Regions from separate parts of the Chromobacterium indicum genome, predicted to be linked through region 2. Evidence: riboswitches for the same ligand, from Rfam matches in the RefSeq annotation. Region 2 holds a riboswitch; the other holds the start of a gene.
The links. A riboswitch is a leader RNA that binds a small molecule or an ion and turns the genes downstream of it on or off. The one in region 2 is predicted to bind glycine.
Positions count from the first base shown of each region.

Region 1: it holds a riboswitch for glycine, as region 2 does, so the genes downstream of both, gcvT (glycine cleavage system aminomethyltransferase GcvT) here and VA599_RS00570 (trimeric intracellular cation channel family protein) in region 2, are expected to answer to the same signal.

Region 1 covers NZ_JAYFSJ010000003.1:212,000-222,324, forward strand. Annotated here, with positions in the region: gene VA599_RS05795 (putative bifunctional diguanylate cyclase/phosphodiesterase) at 1-32, opposite strand, end outside; gene VA599_RS05800 (class I SAM-dependent methyltransferase) at 251-811, opposite strand; gene gcvP (aminomethyl-transferring glycine dehydrogenase) at 1,102-3,954, opposite strand; gene gcvH (glycine cleavage system protein GcvH) at 4,123-4,509, opposite strand; gene gcvT (glycine cleavage system aminomethyltransferase GcvT) at 4,574-5,662, opposite strand; glycine riboswitch at 5,704-5,802, opposite strand; glycine riboswitch at 5,817-5,907, opposite strand; gene VA599_RS05820 (amino acid permease) at 6,081-7,364, opposite strand; gene gluQRS (tRNA glutamyl-Q(34) synthetase GluQRS) at 7,698-8,582, opposite strand; gene fdxA (ferredoxin FdxA) at 8,687-9,010, shown strand; gene cheD (chemoreceptor glutamine deamidase CheD) at 9,079-9,690, opposite strand; gene VA599_RS05840 (protein-glutamate methylesterase/protein-glutamine glutaminase) at 9,687-10,325, opposite strand, start outside.
Region 2 covers NZ_JAYFSJ010000001.1:91,104-101,428, reverse strand. Annotated here, with positions in the region: gene VA599_RS00605 (substrate-binding periplasmic protein) at 1-405, shown strand, start outside; gene VA599_RS00600 (substrate-binding periplasmic protein) at 532-1,308, shown strand; gene VA599_RS00595 (substrate-binding periplasmic protein) at 1,305-2,117, shown strand; gene VA599_RS00590 (FMN-dependent NADH-azoreductase) at 2,173-2,781, opposite strand; gene VA599_RS00585 (LysR substrate-binding domain-containing protein) at 2,889-3,830, shown strand; gene VA599_RS00580 (GNAT family N-acetyltransferase) at 3,874-4,413, shown strand; gene VA599_RS00575 (DUF3141 domain-containing protein) at 4,546-7,152, shown strand; glycine riboswitch at 7,218-7,303, shown strand; glycine riboswitch at 7,308-7,405, shown strand; gene VA599_RS00570 (trimeric intracellular cation channel family protein) at 7,557-8,171, shown strand; gene VA599_RS00565 (TIGR02117 family protein) at 8,382-9,071, shown strand; gene VA599_RS00560 (SCO family protein) at 9,081-9,656, opposite strand; gene VA599_RS00555 (formylglycine-generating enzyme family protein) at 9,653-10,325, opposite strand, start outside.

The DNA of each region.
Region 1 (10,325 bases), on a different contig from region 2:
CCCTGCCAGGAAAGTACGCTTCTTATCGGCATGTCCGCCGCTAACCTTTTATTTATTCATCAAAAAAGCGCCGCGCGACTGCCATCGCGGGCGCTTGCCATTGTAACAAACACGTCTCATTTCCTGACGCGTTTTTTGCTCATCGGGGAATCAGGCTCGGGCGATCCAGGCCCGATGCGCATTCCCGCTATGCATTCCCGCAATGAGAAACAGGGCTGACGCCCTGTTTTCTTGGTTTGCGATCGCGCGCTCAGGCGGCCTGCTTATGAGCGAACAGCCTGGCCATGCTGTGATGGTGCGGATGCCCATGGCTGAGATCCAGCGCGAACTCCTCCTGGTAAGCCAGAGGCGTCAATCCGGAAAACTGGTCGCGCAACTCGCCCGGCTGGTAGTAGTGGCGGACATAAGCCGCGGTCTCGCTGACGTCCCCGCCCGTTCCGGCGCAGCCGGGGTCGTCCACCATGAACACCGCGGCGAACAGATAGCCGCCCGGCTCCAGCCCTTCCATCATCGCCTGGGCCAGCCGCTCGCCGGCGGCGGCGTCGACATGGTCCAGCGCGGTATAGGCGACAATGATGCGGTAACGCTGCGGCTCGATTTCCAGCTCAGTCAGATTGACCACCTTGCCGCTGACATCCAGGCGCCGCCTATCGGCCTGCTCGCCCATCTTGGACACGGCCTCGGACGACTCGTCCACGCCGAACATGGAGAATCCCCGGTTCGCCAGGTACAGCGCGTTGCGTCCCTGGCCGCAAGCTAGGTCCAGCCCCCTGCCGCCTCCGCCCACGCCGTACTTCTCCAGGAAATACATCAGCGACAGCGCCGGCCTGTCACCGTAAAAGGAGTCGTTTCCGCGATAGAAAGCATCAAAATTAGCGACACACATTTCCACTCACTCCCGCTTGTCTCTTGCCCCAGATATGCGCCTGCGCGCCATCCCCGCAGGCCGCTTTGCATCCCCCTTAGTGATAGTTCGCACACGAACGTATGACTACTTAGTTATTATTTCTAAGTATTTACCCTTACACATTTATCAGACATAAAAAAACCCACCGGCTAAAACCGGCGGGTTGAGGCTGAACCGACGAGGCCGGCAGGCGGTTACGCGTAGTTTTCCATGCCCGGGCAACTGCATACCACGTTGCGGTCGCCGTAGACGTCGTCGATTCGGTTCACGCTCGGCCAGAACTTGTTTTCCAGCACATAAGGCAGCGGGAACAGGCCCTGCTCGCGGCTGTACGGGCGGTTCCAGTCGCCGGCGATGTCGGCCTTGCTGTGCGGCGCGTTGCAGAGCGGATTGTTGTCCGCCGGCCATGCGCCGCTTTGCACCTGGTCGATCTCGGCGCGAATGGAAGCCATCGCCGCGATGAAGCGGTCCAGCTCGGCCTTGGGCTCGGACTCAGTCGGCTCGATCATCAGCGTGCCTGGCACCGGGAAGCTCATGGTCGGCGCGTGGAAGCCGTAGTCCATCAGGCGCTTGGCCACGTCCACTTCGGTCACGCCGGAGGCGGCCTTCAGCGGGCGCAGGTCGATGATGCACTCGTGCGCGACGCGGCCATTGGCGCCGGTGTACAGCACCGGGAAGTGCTCGGCCAGGCGGGTGGCCAGGTAGTTGGCCGACAGCAGCGCGTTCTCGGTGGCCTGTTTCATGCCCTCGGCGCCCATCATCGCGATGTACATATAGGAGATCGGCAGGATGGAGGCCGAGCCGAACGGCGCGGCCGACACCGCGGTCTGGCCTTCCACCGCGCCCGGCACCGGTGCCACCACGTGGTTGGCGATGAACGGCGCCAAGTGGGCTTTCAGGCCGATAGGCCCCATGCCCGGTCCGCCGCCGCCGTGCGGGATGCAGAAGGTCTTGTGCAGATTCATGTGCGACACGTCGGCGCCGATGTCGGCCGGACGGGTCAGGCCCACTTGGGCGTTCAGGTTGGCGCCGTCCATGTAGACCTGGCCGCCGTGGGCGTGAACGATCTCGCAGATCTGTTTGATGCCCTGCTCGAACACGCCGTGGGTGGACGGATAGGTGATCATCAGCGCGGCCAGATTGGCGGCGTGCTGCTCGGCCTTGGCCTTCAGATCGGCCACGTCGACGTTGCCGGCATCGTCGCACTTCACCACCACCACCTGCATATTCATCATCTGCGCGGTGGCCGGATTGGTGCCATGCGCCGACTGCGGGATCAGGCAGATGTCGCGGTGGCCTTCGCCGCGCGACTCATGGTAGCGGCTGATCGCCAACAGGCCGGCGTATTCGCCCTGGGCGCCGGAGTTGGGCTGCATCGAGATCGCGTCGAAGCCGGTGATCGCCTTCAGCTGCGTTTGCAGACCTTCGATCAGCTGCAGATAGCCGACGGTCTGCTCGCGCGGCGCGAACGGGTGCATATTGGCGAATTCCGGCCAGGTGATCGGGATCATCTCGCTGGTGGCGTTCAGCTTCATGGTGCAGCTGCCCAGCGAGATCATCGAGTGGTTCATCGCCAGGTCGCGGTTTTCCAGCTTCTTCATATAGCGCAGCATCTCGTGCTCGCTATGGTGGGTGTTGAACACCGGGTGGGTCAGGATGGCAGATTCGCGCTTCAGCGCCGCCGGGATGGCGTCCTGGGCAGCGGCGTCCAAGGCGGCGATATCCGCCGGCTTGCCGGTGAACAGCTCGATCAGCTTGGCCAAGTCGGCTTCGGTGGCGGCCTCATGGAAGGCCACGCCCAGCACGGTCTTGCCGACGCGGCGCAGGTTGTAGCCGGCGGCCAACGCGGCGGCGTAGATGGCGTCGGCCTTGGGGGCGTCCACCTGCACGGTGTCGAAGAAGCGGTCGAAGACCAGCTTGCCGCCGGCCTCTTTCACCGCGTGGGCGAAGATGGCGGCCAGGCGATGGATGCGGGCGGCGATGCGCTGCACGCCTTCCGCGCCGTGGTAAACGGCGTACAGGCCGGCGATATTGGCCAGCAACACCTGGCTGGTGCAGATGTTGGAATTGGCCTTCTCGCGGCGGATGTGCTGCTCGCGGGTTTGCAACGCCATGCGCAGCGCGGTCTTGCCCTTGGCGTCGATGGACACGCCGATGATGCGGCCCGGCGCCGAGCGCTTCATCTCGTCCTTGAACGCGAAGTAAGCTGCGTGCGGGCCGCCGAAGCCCATCGGCACGCCGAAGCGCTGGGTATTGCCCAGGGCGATGTCGGCGCCCATTTCCGCCGGCGACTTCAGCGCCACCAGCGCCATCACGTCGGCGGCGACGGCGACCACGCCGCCCTTGGACTTGATAGCAGCGATGTGCGGGGTCAGGTCGATCAGATCGCCCGCTTCGCCCGGATACTGGAACAGCGCGCCGAAGTAGTCGCCGTTGCCGGCCTCTTCCGGATGGCCCTGCACCAGCTCGAAGCCGAAGTACTTGGCGCGGGTCTTCATCACGTCCAGCGTCTGCGGCAACACGCGGCTATCGACGAAGAAGCTGACGGATTTGGACTTGGACACGCGCTTGGCCATCGCCATCGCCTCGGCGGCGGCGGTAGCCTCGTCCAGCAGCGACGCGTTGGCCATTTCCAGGCCGGTCAGGTCTATCACCATCTGCTGGAAGTTCAGCAATGCTTCCAGACGGCCCTGTGCGATCTCGGCCTGGTACGGGGTGTAAGCGGTGTACCAGCCCGGGTTCTCCAGCACATTGCGCAGGATGACGGTGGGCGTCAGCACCGGATAGTAGCCCAGGCCGATGAAGGATTTGTTGACCACGTTCTTGGACGCTACCGCCTTCAGCGCGGCCAGCGCCTCGGCTTCCGGCTGCGGCGAGGGCAGATCCAGGCGGCGGTTCAGGCGGATGTCGGCCGGCAGGGTCTGGTCGACCAGCGCGTCGATGGACGGCAGGCCGACGGCGGCCAGCATCTCGGCGCGCTCGGCGTCGGACGGGCCAATGTGGCGGGCGATGAATTCGTGGCGATTGAAGAGTGCAGCAAGAGACATACAAAACCTTTCTTTTGCCACGAAAACCACGAAAGAACACGAACTGCATGGCGTCAAGCGCGCAGAGCCCCGTCAAAGAAGCAATATCGCACGTTTGCCTGTTTCGTGTTTTCCGTGGTTTTCGTAGCCAAAAAAAAGCCCCTGTCTGACGACCAGGGGCGTATCACATCAGGCGCCGATTTCCTTGGCGTAGGCGGCGGCGTCCATCAGGCCGTCCAGATCCGCGGCGTTGGCCGGCTTGATCTTGAAGAACCAGCCGTCGCCGTACGGATCGCTGTTGGCCAGCTCCGGCTCGCCTTCCAGCTCCTCGTTGACGGCGAGCACTTCGCCGGCGATCGGACAGTAGACGTCGGAAGCGGCCTTCACCGACTCCACCACGCCGGCCTGCTCATCCTTTGCCAGATTCTCGCCGGCTTTCGGCAGCTCGACGAAGACGATGTCGCCCAGCAATTCCTGCGCGTGCGCGGTGATGCCCACGGTGACGGAACCGTCGGCTTCCAGGCGCAGCCACTCGTGGCTGTCGACGTATTTCAGTTCGGCGGGAATGTTGCTCATCTTGAAGTTCTCCAGCTTAAGATCAGATCAATGGTGACGGCAGTCGCCTCAAGGCGCTGCCCGATTATTCGAAAACTTTCTTGCCGTTGCGCACGAAAGGCATCTTCACCACGCGCACATCGGTCAGCGTGCCGCGCAGATCCACCTGGGCGGCGGCGCCGGTGGCGGCCGGCACGCGGGCGATGGCGACGGAATGCTTCAGCGTCGGCGAGAAGGTGCCGCTGGTGATCACGCCTTCGCCCACGCCCTCCACCACCACCTTCAGGCCTTCGCGCAGCACGCCGCGGCCTTCCAGCACCAAGCCCACCTGCTTCATCTTCACGCCGGCGGCCTTTTGCGCCTCCAGCGCCTCGCGGCCGTTGAACTTGCGCTCGGCCGGCTCCCAGGCGATGGTCCAGCCCATGCCGGCTTCCAGCGGCGACACGGTCTCGTCCATGTCGTGGCCGTACAGATTCATGCCGGCCTCCAGGCGCAGCGTGTCGCGCGCGCCCAGGCCGATGGGAGAAACGCCGGCGGCTTGCAGTTGATTGAAGAAAGCGATGGCCTGGTCGGCCGGAACCATGATTTCCAGGCCGTCTTCGCCGGTATAGCCGGTGCGGGCATAGAACCATTCATCCTGCGGCAGACCCTGGAACACTTTCAGCGCGCGGATGGCGTCGGCCAGTTCCGGCTTCACGGCGCAGACTTTGTCTATGGCTTGCGGGCCCTGCACCGCCAGCATCGCCAGATCGCGGCGCACCTTCAGCGCCACGTCGAAGCCGGCCTTCTGGCTCTCCATCCAGGCCAAGTCTTTTTCGGTGGTGCCGGCGTTGACCACCATGCGGTAGCCGTAGGAAGTGAGATAGACGATCAGGTCGTCGACGACGGTGCCTTCCGGGGTCAGCATGCCGGAATACAGCGCCTTGCCCTCGAAGCCGAGCTTGGCAACGTCGTTGGCGATCAGTTTTTGCAGCCAGGCTTTGGCGTCGGAGCCGGTGATGTCGACCACCGTCATGTGGGAAACGTCGAACATGCCCGCGTCGGTGCGGACAATCTCATGCTCTTTCAGCTGGGAACCATAATGGATGGGCATTTCCCAACCGGCGAAATCGACCATCTTGGCGCCGGCGGCGAGGTGGGCTTCATACAGCGGAGTACGTTTCGGGGCCGTCATGGCGCGGTTCCTTCGAGCAAAGTGTGGATATCCTCTATCAACCACACCCCTCTGTCCCTGCACCTGAGATTTTCCGGCCGGATAAGCCGTTAGCCCCTTCGGTGGACGCCGCGCGGGCGCCGCTCTCCAGATTGCGCGAACCGGCTGCCGCCGGCCCGATGATACAGTCCTTTTGCCTGAGCGATTGCGGGTGCGCTTGCGCCTTCGGCGGCGGCCGAAAAGCCGCTCTCTCCTGTATGATCCGGCGATTATGGTGTCAATATCCGGGCCTTGGCAAGCCAATATTATTTCTATATCAAACAGTCTGGATAAATGTTTTTCAAGGAAAAAAACCGCTCATTTTCATGCATCAAAATGGTTCGAAAACGAAAAAAGCGCAGGCTATCGCGCTGCGCTTTTTCGCTCATCGGGACACCGGTCAATCTCCAGCGAACCGCTCCTTCAACTGCCAGACATAGATGGGCAGACCCATCAGCAACAGCAGCATGCCCCACATCACGATGTCGGCGCCGGAGCCGTACAGCGCCCACAGCGAATAGACGAAGCCGATGCCGGCGAAGAAGCCGGGCGCGACGTAATCCTTGGGCGAGAACTCCTTGCCGCGCATCAGCATGATCGCGATCAGCGCCATCGAGCAGAAGGCATACGGCAACAGCGTGGTGGCGGTGGCCAGCAGGATGATGAACTCGAAGATCTTCACGCCGCTGTCGCCGCCGGCATACTTCATCGCCATCAGAATGGTGACCAGCGCGCTGGACAGCACCAGGCCGAAGATGGGCACGCCGGCCGCGTTGCGCTGGTCGAAACGGCTGGGGAACAGGCCATCCTTGGCCGCGGCCGCCGGCACGTGCGCCTGCATCAGGCTCCAGCCGTTGAGCGCGCCGAAGCAGGACACCACCGCGCCGAAGCCCACCAGCCAGTAGCCCCAGTCGCCCCACATCAGTTTGGCCGCGTCGGCGAACGGCGCCTGCGAAGCCGCCAACGTATCCGCCGGCATCAGGCCCATCAACGACACCGTGGACAAGATATAAAGCACGGTGGCCAGCAAAGTGCCGATCACGGTGGCGCGTGGGATGGTCTTCTCCGGCTCCACCACGTCGCCGGCCGGCACCGATGCCGACTCCAGGCCGAGGAAGGCCCACAAGGTCAGCGCCATTGTCGCGGACAACGAAGACAGCAGCGGCTTGTTGTGCGGATTGAATGCCAGGTTTTCCGGCTGGAAATGGAAGAAGCCGATGAAGGTGACCGCCGCCAACGGCAGCAGCTTCAGCAGCGTGGTCACCACCGCCACCACGCCGGAGCTGCGCGCGCCGCGGCTGTTGATCCAGGTGACGATCCAGATCAGGCCGATGGCGACCGCCCCCGCCAGCGGCTCGTTGTGCCCCAATACCGGGAAAAACACCTGCATATAGCTGGTGGCCGCCACCGCCAGCGCGGCGTTGCCGGCCCATAGCGCGATCCAGTAGCCCCAGGCGATCCAAAAGCCGGCGAAATCGCCGAAGCCCGCGTGGATGTAGGCGTAAGGTCCGCCCTCGCGCGGCAGAATGGCCGACAGGCGGGCGAACACCAGCGCCAGGCAGATGGCGCCGCAGGAGGTCAGCAGCCAGCCCAGCATCGACACGCCGCCGAACGGCGCCAACGAGGCCGGTAGCAGGAAAACGCCGGAGCCTATCATATTGCCCACCACCAGGGCGGTGCACATCCAGACTCCGAGCGAGCCCTTCTTTTGAGTGGAACTGTTTTCGTTCAAACCTGACTCTCCGTGGGAACGAAAGCATCGCGCGCCGGGATAGTCACACCCGGCGTCAGACATGCGGAAAAGGTCAAAACCGCATCGACAGGCCTATGGGCCATGGCTTCAAGATAGCCGAAGCCAGAACGCTCGGCTGCGCCGCAACCGGGTGCGGCCTGCCGCCGCGCCAAAAAAAGGGCGCATTAAAACACAGTTTTGACGTAAAAACATGTCGCATTGACGATTTTTTTCATCAAAAAACCGTTAGCAGGCAGATGCTTATGTCATTAACGTGGAAAATCGTCAGGAATGAGGAAGTTGCAAGGGGCCGGCCGGCACGCGGCTCAATGACCAATTCGCCGCCGCCCAGCGCCACAGATCGTCCAGGCTCTCGCAACCCGCCGGCGGGACATGGCCCAGCAGCTCAAGCGCCGCGCGCAACTGCCGCGCGGCATCGCCAGTCGATATCGCCGGCGCCAGCGTCTGCTTGGACAATTTCTCGCCGGCTGCGTTGGTCAGCACCGGCAGGTGGCAATAACCTGGCGCGGGCAGGCCGAGCGCGTCGTAAACCGCCAGCTGGCGCGGCGTGGACACCAGCAGATCGGCGCCGCGGACGATGTCGGTGACGCCCTGCTCCGCGTCATCCACCACCACCGCGAGTTGATAGGCCCAGAAGCCGTCGGCGCGCAGCAACACGAAATCGCCGATGTCGCGCGCCAGGTCCTGCCGGTACGCGCCCTGCAGCCTGTCGTCCACCACCCGCTCCCCTTCGGCCACGGCCAAACGCCAGGCCCGGCCCTCGCGGCCGCCGGGGCAGCCGCGCCGGCAGGTGCCCGGGTAAACATAGCCATCCAAGCCGCGCCGGGCATGCGCGGCGATTTCCTTGCGGGTGCAGCAGCAGGCGTAAGCTTGGCCGGAGGCGGCCAACCGTTCCAGCGCGGCGCGGTACAAGCCATGGCGGCGGCTCTGGTACGCCACCTCGCCGTCCCACTCGAAGCCGAAAGCCTCCAGCGTGCGCAGGATGTCGTCGGCCGCGCCCGGCACCTCGCGTGGCGGATCCAGATCCTCCATCCGCAGCAGCCATTCGCCGCCGCGGCTGCGCGCTTCCAGGTAGCTGCCGACGGCGGTGCTGAGCGAGCCCGCGTGCAGCAGGCCGGTGGGACTGGGGGCGAAACGGCCCCGGTAGATCGCATTGGACATCTTGAGGAATTTGCCGGAGCGTCAGAAAGGAAATTTACCGCTAAAATGACGATTATCCCGAATCACGATCCAGCCTTACTGAGGATACACGAATGGCGTACGTTGTAACCGATGCCTGTATCAAATGCAAATACACCGACTGCGTCGAGGTCTGCCCGGTCGACTGCTTCCGCGAAGGCCCCAACTTCCTGGCGATAGACCCGGACGAGTGCATCGACTGCTCGCTGTGCGTGCCTGAATGCCCTGTCAGCGCCATCTACGCTGAAGACGACGTGCCCAAGGACCAGCAAGGATTCATCGCGCTCAACGCGGAACTGGCCAAGAACTGGCCTAGCATCGTCGAGCGCATCGATCCGCTGCCCGACCACGCGGACTGGGCCGACGTGAAGGACAAGCTGCCCCATCTGGAACGCTAACCCGCATTCCGCTCAAAACCAGAGGCGGCCTTCCGGCCGCCTTTTTCGTTCCGGGCCCGCTCGCCGGCTCAGATGAACAGATCGATGTCGCCGGTCCTGGCTCCTTCGTTCTGATCCACGATGCGGCCGCGATACGGCTGCTCTTGCTTGATCGCCGCGCTGGTGCGCTTCAATTTCTTGATCAGCACCTTGCCCGTCTCCGTGAAGAAATACACCTTGCGCGCGTACTCCCCCAATAAATCCTCGGCCAAGATGGGAATCTGCTCGTTGGCCAGGTAGGTGCGGATGAAATGGCTGTTGCGCTCCCCCACCCTGACCATCGTCATGCCGTCCAGCACATTGCCGGCTCCGAAAATCTTGGCCTCCAACCGGTTGCGCATCGCGCCGAGCTTTTGCATGTCGGTGATCAGCAACTCCATCGCGTTGACGCCGAAGCGGGCGGCAGACGCGCCGGAACCCAGCTCCAGCGAGCCTTCGGGCAACAAAAAGTGGTTCATGCCGGCCACGCCGGAGAGGCGGTCGCTCAGGCATACCGATACGCAAGAACCCAGCAGCGTCACCAGCAGCCTGGGTTGGTTGGTGGCGTGGAACTCGCCGGGAAACACCTTGACCGCCATGATCTGGAAATGCTTGTCGTAGTACTGGTGGCTGTAGCTGGGCGCCGGATCGGCATGGCTCATGTAATCGCCCCTTCGGCGTGGCCCTGCAGGCACTCGACCACCTTTTCCGCCAACCGGCTCAAAGGATGCACATGCATCACCGCGCCTATCTTGAACGCCTCGCGCGGCATGCCGTATACCACGCAGCTGGCCTCATCCTGCCCGAAGGTGGCGGCGCCGGCGTGGCGCATCTGCAACAAGCCTTCCGCGCCGTCCTTGCCCATGCCGGTGAGGATCACGCCGATGGCCTTCTTGCCCAACAGCCTGGCCGCGGATTCGAACAAGGGATCCACCGCCGGGCGATGGCGGTTGACCCTCTCCCCCTGGTCCAGCGCGATCCGGTAACCGCCGCCGGCGGCCGGGGCCACCCGCATGTGGGAGTGGCCCGGCGCGATGTAGGCGACCCCGGGCCGCACCGCCTCGCCCTCCTCAGCCTCCTTCACCCGTATCGGGCATAGCCTGTCCAGGCGCATCGCGAAAGTGAAAGTGAAATGCTCGGGCATGTGCTGAACGATCAGAATGGGCGGTCCATCGGCCGGCATGCCCATCAGAAAGTCCTTGATCGCCTCGGTTCCTCCGGTAGAGGCCCCGACGAATACCAGCACATCCTTTCTCAGCGGCGCGGCCACTCCCATCCTCCTCGCCGACCTCGGCGG
Region 2 (10,325 bases):
CGATGGGGCGTGATCCGCGGCTGGAAATTCAGCCCGATGCAGGACCAGTTGCTGGCCGAGCTGGCGAAGAGAAACAAGGTGGTGACGGCCATCGATGAAAATGATCTGTACAAAATGCTGACTACAGGCGTGATCACCGGCGCGCTTGCGCATCCGACCAGTTATGACGACTGGCTTCAAGCCCCCAGCATCCGCAAGCAAGTCGTCGTGCTGGATCTGTTTCCCGATATCGAAGCGACTGCCGGCGGCGTGGCGCTCAGCAAAAAACGGTTTCCTGAGTCGGCGGCCGAACTCTGGCATGCGGAACTGAAAAAAATGTACCGCGACGGAAGCCTGCGCGAGATATTCCGCCGCTTCCTGAGCGAGGAAACCACAGACTACCTGTTGCGCGCGCCGGTTCTCTGACGATGGCCAAGCCGTCCACGCCCAGGCCTGCGGCGGCAATGAAAACCGGTGTGTCAGCGATATGCCCAGGGGTAGAAGAAGCAATATTCAGAGGTGACATACGAAATGCGGCGAAACATTCCACCCGTGCTTGCCCTGCTGCTCTCCGCGACCTGCCTGGCCGCGGCCAACCCGGCCTGCCCCAACGGCCCGCTCAAGATCGGCTACTACAAGATCGGCGCCGCCTACCGCGACGGCAAGGGCTACGATGTGGACATGGTCAGGGAGCTGTCCCGCCGGCTGGGCTGCCCCATCGCCAGCGAGACCGAATTGCCCCGGCTGCGCGCGCTGAAAATGCTGTCCAGCGGGCAGATAGACGTCAGCCCCTCCACCTTGGCCTCGCCGGACCGGTTGCAATACTCATGGATTTACCAATACAACCACACCAAGAACATGGTGCTGCTGAACCCGGTCATCCAGGCCAGAACCTTGGCCGCGCTGCGCGAAGACCCGGCGCTGCGCTGGGGAGCGATACGCGGCTACCATCACGGCCCCTCGCAAGACAAGCTGCTGGAAGAACTGAACGCCCAGCGCAAAGTGGTGATCGCCACTGACGAGGACGATCTGTACAAGATGCTGAGCAGCGGCGTGGTCACCGCGATTTTCGCCCAACCGTTCAGCTATGGACGCTGGCTGCGCGTGCTGCCCAACGCCGGCCAGATCGTGGTGCTGGACCTGTATCCGGAAACCGACATGGTCGCCAGCGGCCTGGCGCTGAGCAAGGCGCGCTTCGGCCGCGCCGCCGCCGAGAAATGGCATCAGGAGCTGCTGAAGATGTATCAGGACGGCAGCCTGTACGACATCCTGCGCCGCTATCTGAACGAGAGCGCCGCCAAGCAGATGATGCAGAAGCCGCTGGAATGATGCGCACCCCCTTCCTACAGCGCCTGGCCGGCTGGCTGATTCCGCTCCTCCTGCCGCTAACCGCCCAGGCTGGCAATCCCGCCTGTCCGCAGGGACCGCTGGCCATCGCCTACTATGATTTCGGCGTCGCCTACCACCAGGGAAAGGGCTACGATGTCGACCTGGTGCGCGAGCTGGCGCGGCGGCTGGATTGCCCGATCCGCGCGGAGGCCGACTACCCGCGCATCCGCGCGCTCAAGCAACTGGAGCTTGGATTGGCTGACATCGGCTCCTCTACCTTGATCACGCCGGAGCGCCAGCGCTATCTGTGGCTGTATCCCTACAACCACAGCAAGAACATGGTGCTGCTGCCGCGTTCCAACCGGGCCGATTCGCTAGACGATCTGCTCAAGTCCCCCTCTCTGCGCTGGGGAGCGATACGCGGCTATCGCCACAGCCCCGCCCAGGATCGGCTGCTGAACGACCTTGCCCAGCAACACAAGCTGGTGATCGCGGAAAGCGAAGACGACCTGTACCGCATGCTGGTCAACGGTTTGGTGGACGTCGTTCTCGCGCACCCCATCAGCTACGATCCATGGTTTCGCGCCCACCACGCCGAGCAACTGGTCAACGCGCGCGACTTCTTCCCCGACGGCGAAACCATCGCCGGCTCCATCGCGCTGAGCAAGGCGCGGTTCACGCCGGCCGCCGCCGAGCTCTGGCACCAGGAGCTGCGCAAGATGTACCGCGACGGCGCCTTGCGCGCGATCCTGCGCCGCTACTTGAGCGAAGCCAGCGTGGATCAAGTGCTGAAGCAGCCGCTGGAATGACATGGACGCAAAAAAGCCCGGCTCGAAAGCCGGGCTTTTTCATGGCCAGCCGGTATTACAGCGCCAGCTTGGCGATGGCCTCCTTGGCCATGTGAATGGAGGTGGCGCGCTTGTCCGGCCCCATATTGACTGCTTCGGCGCGGATGATTTCCACATCGCTGACGCCCAGGAAGCCCAGCACTTTCACCAGGTAGTCTTCCTGGAAATCCATCAGGCTGCCCTGCTCGCCGCTGTGCACGCCGCCGCGGGCGGACACCAACACCACTTTCTTGTCCTTCACCAGGCCCACCGGGCCGGTTTCGGTGTACTTGAAAGTGCGGCCAGCGGCGAACACGCGGTCGATCCAGCTTCTCAGCTGCGTCGGGATGGAGAAGTTGTACATCGGCGCGCCGATGACCAGCACGTCCGCAGCCAGGAATTCCTCGATCAGCTGGTCGCTCAGCGCGGCCTCGCTGCGCTGGGTCGCGGTCCAGTCGGATTCGGGCGCGAAACGCGCGCCGACGATTTCGCCGGACAGGTGGGCGATCGGGTTGGCCGCCAGGTCGCGGTAGCTGGTTTCCACATTGGCGTGGCGCTGGCGCAGGGTGTTGGCGACGACGGCGGACAATTCGCGGGTGACGGAGTTGTCGGCCAGGATGCTGGAGTCGAGGTGAAGCAGTTTCATGGTCTGGGTCCTTCGGGGTTCGATTGCGATGAGTGGATGATAGATATCCAGAACAATCAGGACTAGACTGTTAAAATCGGAAACATTGTTCCATCAATGAAACAATCATGCAGGACCTGAACGATCTCTTGTACTTCGCCAAAGTCGTCGAGCACGGCGGCTTCATGGCCGCCGGACGCGTGCTGGGCATTCCCAAGTCCAAGCTGTCCCGCCGCGTAGCCGAGCTGGAAGCCAGGCTGGGCGTGCGTCTGCTGCAAAGAACCACCCGCCGGCTGTCGCTGACCGAAATCGGCAGCCAGTACTACCAGCACTGCCAGGCGATGCTGGCCGAGGCCGAGGCGGCCGACGAGACGGTGCTGCACAGCAGCGCCGAGCCGCGCGGCCTGATCCGCGTCAGTTGCCCGGAGCTGCTGTCCAAAACCATGCTCAGCGCCGCGTTGCCCCGCTTTCTGGCGCTCCACCCGCAGGTGCGGGTGATCCTCGACGCCACCAACCGCCGGGTGGACCTGATAGAAGAAGGCGTGGACGTGGCAATCCGGGTCCGCAACGTGATCGAAGACAGCGCCAGCCTGGTGGTGCGCCGGCTGGGCCGGAGCCGGGTGATCCTGGTGGCCAGTCCGGCCTTTCTGGAAAGCCACGGCGAGCCGAAAACGCCGGAACGGCTGGCCTCCCTGCCCGCGCTGGCCATGAGCCGCCCGGACGGCCGCGGCCAATGGGTGCTGCTGGACAATGTCGGCCAGAGCTACACTATCCACCTGGACACGCCCAGGTTGATGACCGACGACATGATCGTGCTGCTGGAAGCCGCCATCGCCGGCATCGGCGTCGCCGCGCTGCCGGCCAACGTCTGCCACCAGGCGCTGGCGGACGGACGGCTGCGGCACATCCTGCCGCAGTACGACTTTCCCTGGGGCATCCTGCACGCCGCCTTCCCCACCCGCCGCGGCTTGTCGCCGGCGGTGCGCGCCTTCATCGACTTCGTCTCGGAACAGCTGATCAGCGAGGAAATGGCCGGCGACTGGCAGCGCGCCGACATCCGCCCGGCATGACAATTGCTTCAGTCGAGGTTTCCCGTACCGGATGATTGAAGACATGTTCACGCTGCGCCCGTTGGCCGAAACCGACTCGATCGAACAACTGACCGCCCTGCTGCACTGCGCCTATGCCCAGCTGGCCGCGATGGGCCTGCGTTACACCGCGGTGGATCAAAGCGCGGCCGTCACCCGCCGCCGCATCACCGGCGGCTACTGCCTGCTGGCGTGGCATGGAGACGAGCTGGTCGGCACCGTTACGGTGCATCATCCGCGGCCCGCCTCGCCCTGTCCGCAATTCCGCCAAACCGACGGAGCGGTGCTGATGCAGTTCGCCGTCGATCCCGCCTGGCAAGGGCAAAGACTGGGCTCGCGGCTGATGGACGCCGCCGAGGACTGGGCCCGCCTCCAGGGCTATCGCCGCATCCGCCTGGACACCGCCGAACCCGCCACCCATCTGGTAGAACGCTACGGCAAGCGCGGCTACCGCGTCGAAGCGCCGCTGCAATGGCCGGACAAAGCCTACGCCAGCGTGGTGATGGTCAAGGAACTGGAAGCGGCCGCCGCGACTCGAACCTCTGTTTGCGCTGCAACAAATTGATGGCTGCGCGCCACATATCGCCGCCAGACCATTCGCATTTATTGCATCGCAGCAGATAACGAGTACAGTGACGGCCATGGCTCGCGATGAGCCGTCGCGTCTTTTCCTACCGTTCAAGAACAAGGGGTTGCAATGTGGTCAACTGCTGCAGTTCAAGGCGGGAAGTTCCCGTTCCCTCAACCGTTGTTTGATTACTGGCTGGACGCCTGCCAGCGCGGCATCCTGTATTGGGACACGCTGTACCGCCGCGGCGAAGCCTACCTGGAGCACTGCGAAAGCGGCAAGCCTCCGGTGCTGGTTTTCGACTACCGGATCATCATGGACGCCCGTGAGCTGCCCGATCCGGCCAACTACGCGCTGGCGGCGATCCAGCCGCCGGCCAACTGCCCGCCCACCGATCCCGCCAAGCGCCCCTTCGTCGTCATCGACCCCCGCGCCGGCCATGGGCCGGGCATCGGCGGCTTCAAGATGGACAGCGAGATCGGCATCGCGCTGCAACAGGGCCATCCCTGCTATTTCGTGATGTTCTTCCCCCAACCGGTGCCAGGCCAGACCATAGAAAGCGTGGCCAAGGCCGAAGGACACTTCCTCAAACGCGTCAACGAGCTGCACCCGGACAGCGACGGCAAGCCCTTCGTGATCGGCAACTGCCAGGGCGGCTGGGCATTGGCGATGCTGGCGTCGGTGGCGCCGGAACTGGTCGGCCCCATCCTGCTGGCCGGATCGCCGCTGTCGTACTGGGCCGGCGTGCGCGGCAAGAACCCGATGCGCTACGCCGGCGGCCTGAACGGCGGCACCTGGACCGCGTCGCTGGCCGGCGACCTGGGCAACGGCCATTTCGACGGAGCCCATCTGGTCGAGAACTTCGAGAAGCTGGATCCGGCCAATACCCTGTGGAAGAAGTCCTACAATCTGTACGCCAAGATCGACACCGAGCCGCAACGCTATCTGGACTTCGAACGCTGGTGGGGCGGCCATTACCTGCTGAACAAGGCGGAAATGGAATGGATCACCCAGAAGCTGTTTGTCGGCAACGAGCTGGTCCACGGCAAGATCACCAGCCATGACGGCAAGGCACGGGTGGACATGCGCAACATCCGCTCGCCCATCATGGTGTTCGCATCCTGGGGCGATAACATCACGCCGCCGCAGCAAGCGCTGAACTGGATCGCCGACCTGTACGACAGCGCCGAGGACATCCGCAATAACGAGCAGACCATCGTCTATTGCCTGCACAACAAGGTGGGCCATCTCGGCATCTTCGTCTCCGCCGGCGTCGCCAACAAAGAGCACAGCGAATTCGCCAGCGCGCTGGACCTGATCGACGTGCTGGCTCCCGGCCTGTACGAGGCCGTCATCGACGACATCGCGCCCGACGCGCCCGGCCAGGAATACATCGAAGGCCGCTACATCATCCGCTTCGAAGCGCGCGAGGTGTCCGACATCCTGGCGCTGGACGACGGCCGCGACGACGAGCGCGCGTTCGAAGTGGTGAAGCGCGTGTCCGAGATCAACCAAGGCGTGTACGACCGCTACGTCTCCCCCGCGCTGCGCGCCGCCAGCAATGAGGCCAGCGCCCGCCTGCTGCGCGAGCTGCACCCCGCCCGCCTGGAGCGGACGCTGGTCTCGCCGAAAAACCCGTGGCTGTGGTGGCTACCGGACCTCGCCGCCAAGGTGCGCGAGCAACGCCGGCCCGTCGCGGCGGACAATCCGCTGTGGCTGTGGCAGGAACAGCTGTCCGGCTTCATCGTTCAGTCGCTGGACCACTACCGCGACCTGCGCGACGCCGCGCAGGAGCAGCTGTTCCGCGCCGTCTACGAATCGCCGCAGCTCGCCACGCTGGTCGGCGTCGCCCCCGCCGGCGAGCCGCGCAACCAAGCCTTGACCTGGGAAACCCGGGAACTGGCGCGCCTGAAGCGCGAAGCGCTGGACCCCAGCTTCGAGCAAGGCACGCTGGCCGACGGCTTCGTGCGGTTGCTGCTTTACGTCAGCATCGGCATCGGCGTGGTGGACGAACGGCCGTTCAACGCCATCCGCCGGGTGATGCGCGACGTGCGCCACGAGTATCCGCTGACGCTGATGCAATTGAAGGACATCGTCCGACATCAGGTGGCGCTGGTACGGCTGGACGCGCCGCGCGCGCTGCGCGGCCTGCCTCTGCTGCTGCCGGATGCTCGTCGCCGCCATCAGGCCTGGCTGCTGGCTCGCGATCTGATGGCGCTGAACGGTCCCATTCCGGCCGAGCACCAGTCGCGGCTGAATGAGGTGGCCAAGACGCTGGAGCTCGACGCCGCGATCCACGCCGCCTCTCCCGCAGCTCGGGCTGAAGCGGAGCCTGCGGTCCTCTCGCCGGTCCCAGTCGAGGCCGCCCCCGCCGTTTCGCTCCCCGTGGCCAAGCCCGTCTCCGGCAAAACCGTTTCCGCGAAGGCCGCGACAAGCAAAGCTGCCCCGGCGAAGCCTGCATCCGCCGCCAAACCATCGGCCAAAACCGTCAAGCCGGCAGCGCGCAAGACCACTCCGGCAAGCAAACCGGCCACGGCAAAACCCTCGCCGGCAGCCAAAACGCCGGCAACAACCGCCAAGCCCGCCGCGCCGAAGCCGACATCGGAGGAAATCAAGCCGATAGCCAAGCCGGCCACGCGGACGAGCGCCGCGAAAAAGCCTGCGGGCAAGGCCAACGGCCAGGCTCCAGGCACGCCGCCGGCCGCTTCCGCGCCCGGCAAGCGGGGCAAGGCCTAAGCCATGCGCGGGAGCCGGGGCGACTCGGTTCCCGCATTGACTATTGCAATAGCGAAAGCTAATATTCCGGTTCTGCGGGAGAGAGGGGCCGCGCCCCCGCCGAAGACGCAAGCTCCCATAATCGCTCAGGCAAACGTACCGCAGCGCAGTATCGATTCAAGCCGATTGGAGAGAGGCCGCCCCGCGCGGCCCACCGAAGGGGCAAGCGGCCAAAGGCCGCGCAACTCTCAGGTAAAAGGACAAGGGGAGAGGCTGTTACCCAACCCGGAAACCGTCCAGGAGTTTGCCTTGTCCGCTCATCCATGCCTCGGCGCGAGCCTTTCGCGCCTCATTTCCGTTTTCCGTCATCCGCGCGCCATCGCTCCGGCTGGCATTCCATCGTTCCACCCCCATAAGATTTCATCATGCTGACCCTGATCTACCTGATCGCCATCACCGCGGAAGCGATGACCGGCGCGCTGGCGGCCGGCCGCCGCCACATGGACATTTTCGGCGTAGCCGTCATCGCCTTCCTCACCGCGCTGGGCGGCGGCACCGTGCGCGACATCGTGCTGGGCCGTTACCCGATAGGCTGGACCCAGCATCCGGAGTACGTGCTGCTGGTGGTGGCCGGCGGCCTGGCCGCGGTCCTGGTCGCCCGTTATATGCGCCATCTGAACCGCCTGTTCCTGATCCTGGACGCGCTGGGCCTGGTGGCGTTCACCATCATCGGCTGCGACGTGGCGCTGGGCATGGGCTACCACCCGGTCATCATCGTAATGGCCGGCATGATCACCGGCATCGCCGGCGGCATTCTGCGCGACGTGCTGTGCAACCGCGTGCCCATCGTATTCCGCCGCGAGCTGTACGCCAGCGTGTCGCTGCTGGTGGCCATCCTGTACCTGGGCCTCAACCATCTGGCCATGCCCCATGACTGGAACGTGATCGCCAGCTTCGCCTTCGGCCTGGCGCTGCGCCTAGTCGCGCTGTGGCGCGAATGGCAGCTTCCGGTGTTCGCCTACCGGCACGACCACCACTGAGCCCCAAGACAAACACCCCGCCCTAGCGGGGTGTTTCGCATTCCAGCCGTCAGCGCTGCGCCACAACCATGCCCAACCATGGATGTCACTTTCCTCGCGCGCGTCCCAAACTCCAGCCAGGGAAATGAAAATGGATATTTGACAGCCCACCGCAACCCAAGGTAAATAAGATTCCCCTGATATCCGATACCCGACAAGCTCGCCAACACCATGCACATTTCCGGCATCGCCTTTCGCCACCTTCTGCGCCTGCTGCTGGTTATTCCCGCGCTACTGATCTGCTACCTGCTCGCCGCGCTGGCGCTGGGCTGGCTGCCCGCCAACCGCAGCTGGCAGCCGCCCGCAGGCGGCATACCCATCTACCTGGACAGCAATGGCGTGCACACCAGCCTGATCATGCCGGTCAAAACCGACGCGATGGACTGGTCCGCCGCCTTTCCTCCGGAACACATCCGCCGCCCCGATCAATACGCGCGCTCGCCCTATATCTCCATCGGCTGGGGCAGCAAGGTATTCTTCCTGACCATTCAAAACTGGGAAGACCTGAGCGCCGGCAAAGCCTTGGCCGCGCTGGCTTTCGACCAAAGCGTGCTGCACGTGGAATACCTGCCCCAGCCGACGGAAGGCAAAGACACCCGGCGCATTCTGCTCAGTCCAGAACAATACCGCCGGCTGGTTGACTTCATCCGCCGCAGCGCGCCTTTTGACGCCAACGGCCAGGCACGACAGGAAAAGGGTTATCACTACGGCGACAACGACGCCTTCTACCCCGCCCATGGCCGCTACAACCCCATCGTCACCTGCAACCAATGGACGCGCGACGCGCTGGCCGAGGCCGGCGTGCGCACCGCGCGGTGGTCCCCTTTCGTCCAGCCGCTGTTCTGGCAACTGGAAAAGTGATCGCCTCCCTTACTTGAGCAGCGCGCGCAGGGCCTTGACCACCACCGGATCGGGCTTGGGGCCGATATCCTCGGTGGAGGCTACGATCCTGCCCTGCGGGTCCGTCACCACGATGCGGGTGGAGTGGTTGATCTCGCCGCTTTCCAGCCGCCGATGGCGTATGCCCAGCGCGGCGGCGACGCCGCGGGTGTCTTCATCCGACTTGCCGACCGCGAGCAGCCAGTTCCGCGCCCGGATTCCGTGCTCGCCCGCCAGATGCGACAAACTTACCGGCGTGTCCGCCCCTGGATTCAGGCTCACCATCAACACCGTCACCCGATCCCTGTCCCTGGCCGGCAGCGCGGCGATGATGGATTTCACGCCCTCCATCACGATCGGACAAGCCAGTTTGCAATCGCCGTAGAACATGGTGATCAGCGCCGGCTTGCCGGCCAGATCCGAGAACTGCAGCGCGTCGCCGCGCTGAGTGGTCAGCGGCGCATCCAGCCGGTACAACGAATCGCCCGGCAGATCATTTCCCGCCCAGCCCCCGCTCGACGCCAGCGCCAGCAAACATGCGGCCAGGCCGCCTTTCCATCCCCTCATGGTCTTTCCTCCGATTCATCCCTGGCGCAGCGGAAACCCACCGTGCCCACGGTGTCGGCGGCGTTCAGCGCCGCCAGCATCGCGATGCGCATCAGGATCGCGTAATTTTCCCGGTCGCCCAGCGACAAGGCCGCCGCGCCGCAGGTGGCCAGCGTGCGCTGCTCCCCTTGGGATCGGCTGTCGCTGGTGACGAACAGGCCGTTGAAATCCTCCACCCACTCATAGATGGAACCATGCAAGTCGCTGACGCCCCAGACATTGGGCTCTCGCCCCACCGGCGCCAGCAGCCGCCCAGTCGGCTGCGCGTACCATTGCAGGATGCGCGCCCGCCACTGCGGATCATCCCGGGCGTCGCGGCGGCCGGCATCGGCCGCTGCCGCCATCTCCCACTCGTGCCACGCGGGCAGGCGGGCGCCCTCGCTGCGGCAATAGGCGCGCGCCGCATGCCAGCTGACGCGGGTGACCGGCGCATCTGCAGGCAGATCGCCAAAGTCGTCAGCGGCGCGCCAGTCGGCGAGATATCCACCCCCGGCATACAGGGCGGGAACCACCCCGCGCCGCCACGCCGGATGCACCTGCGCGAAGCGCAGGAACTCGCCGTTGGTGACTGGCCTCGCCCTCAGCCGGTATGGTTTGACCGCCACGGTCGCGCCATCCGGAGACAAAGCG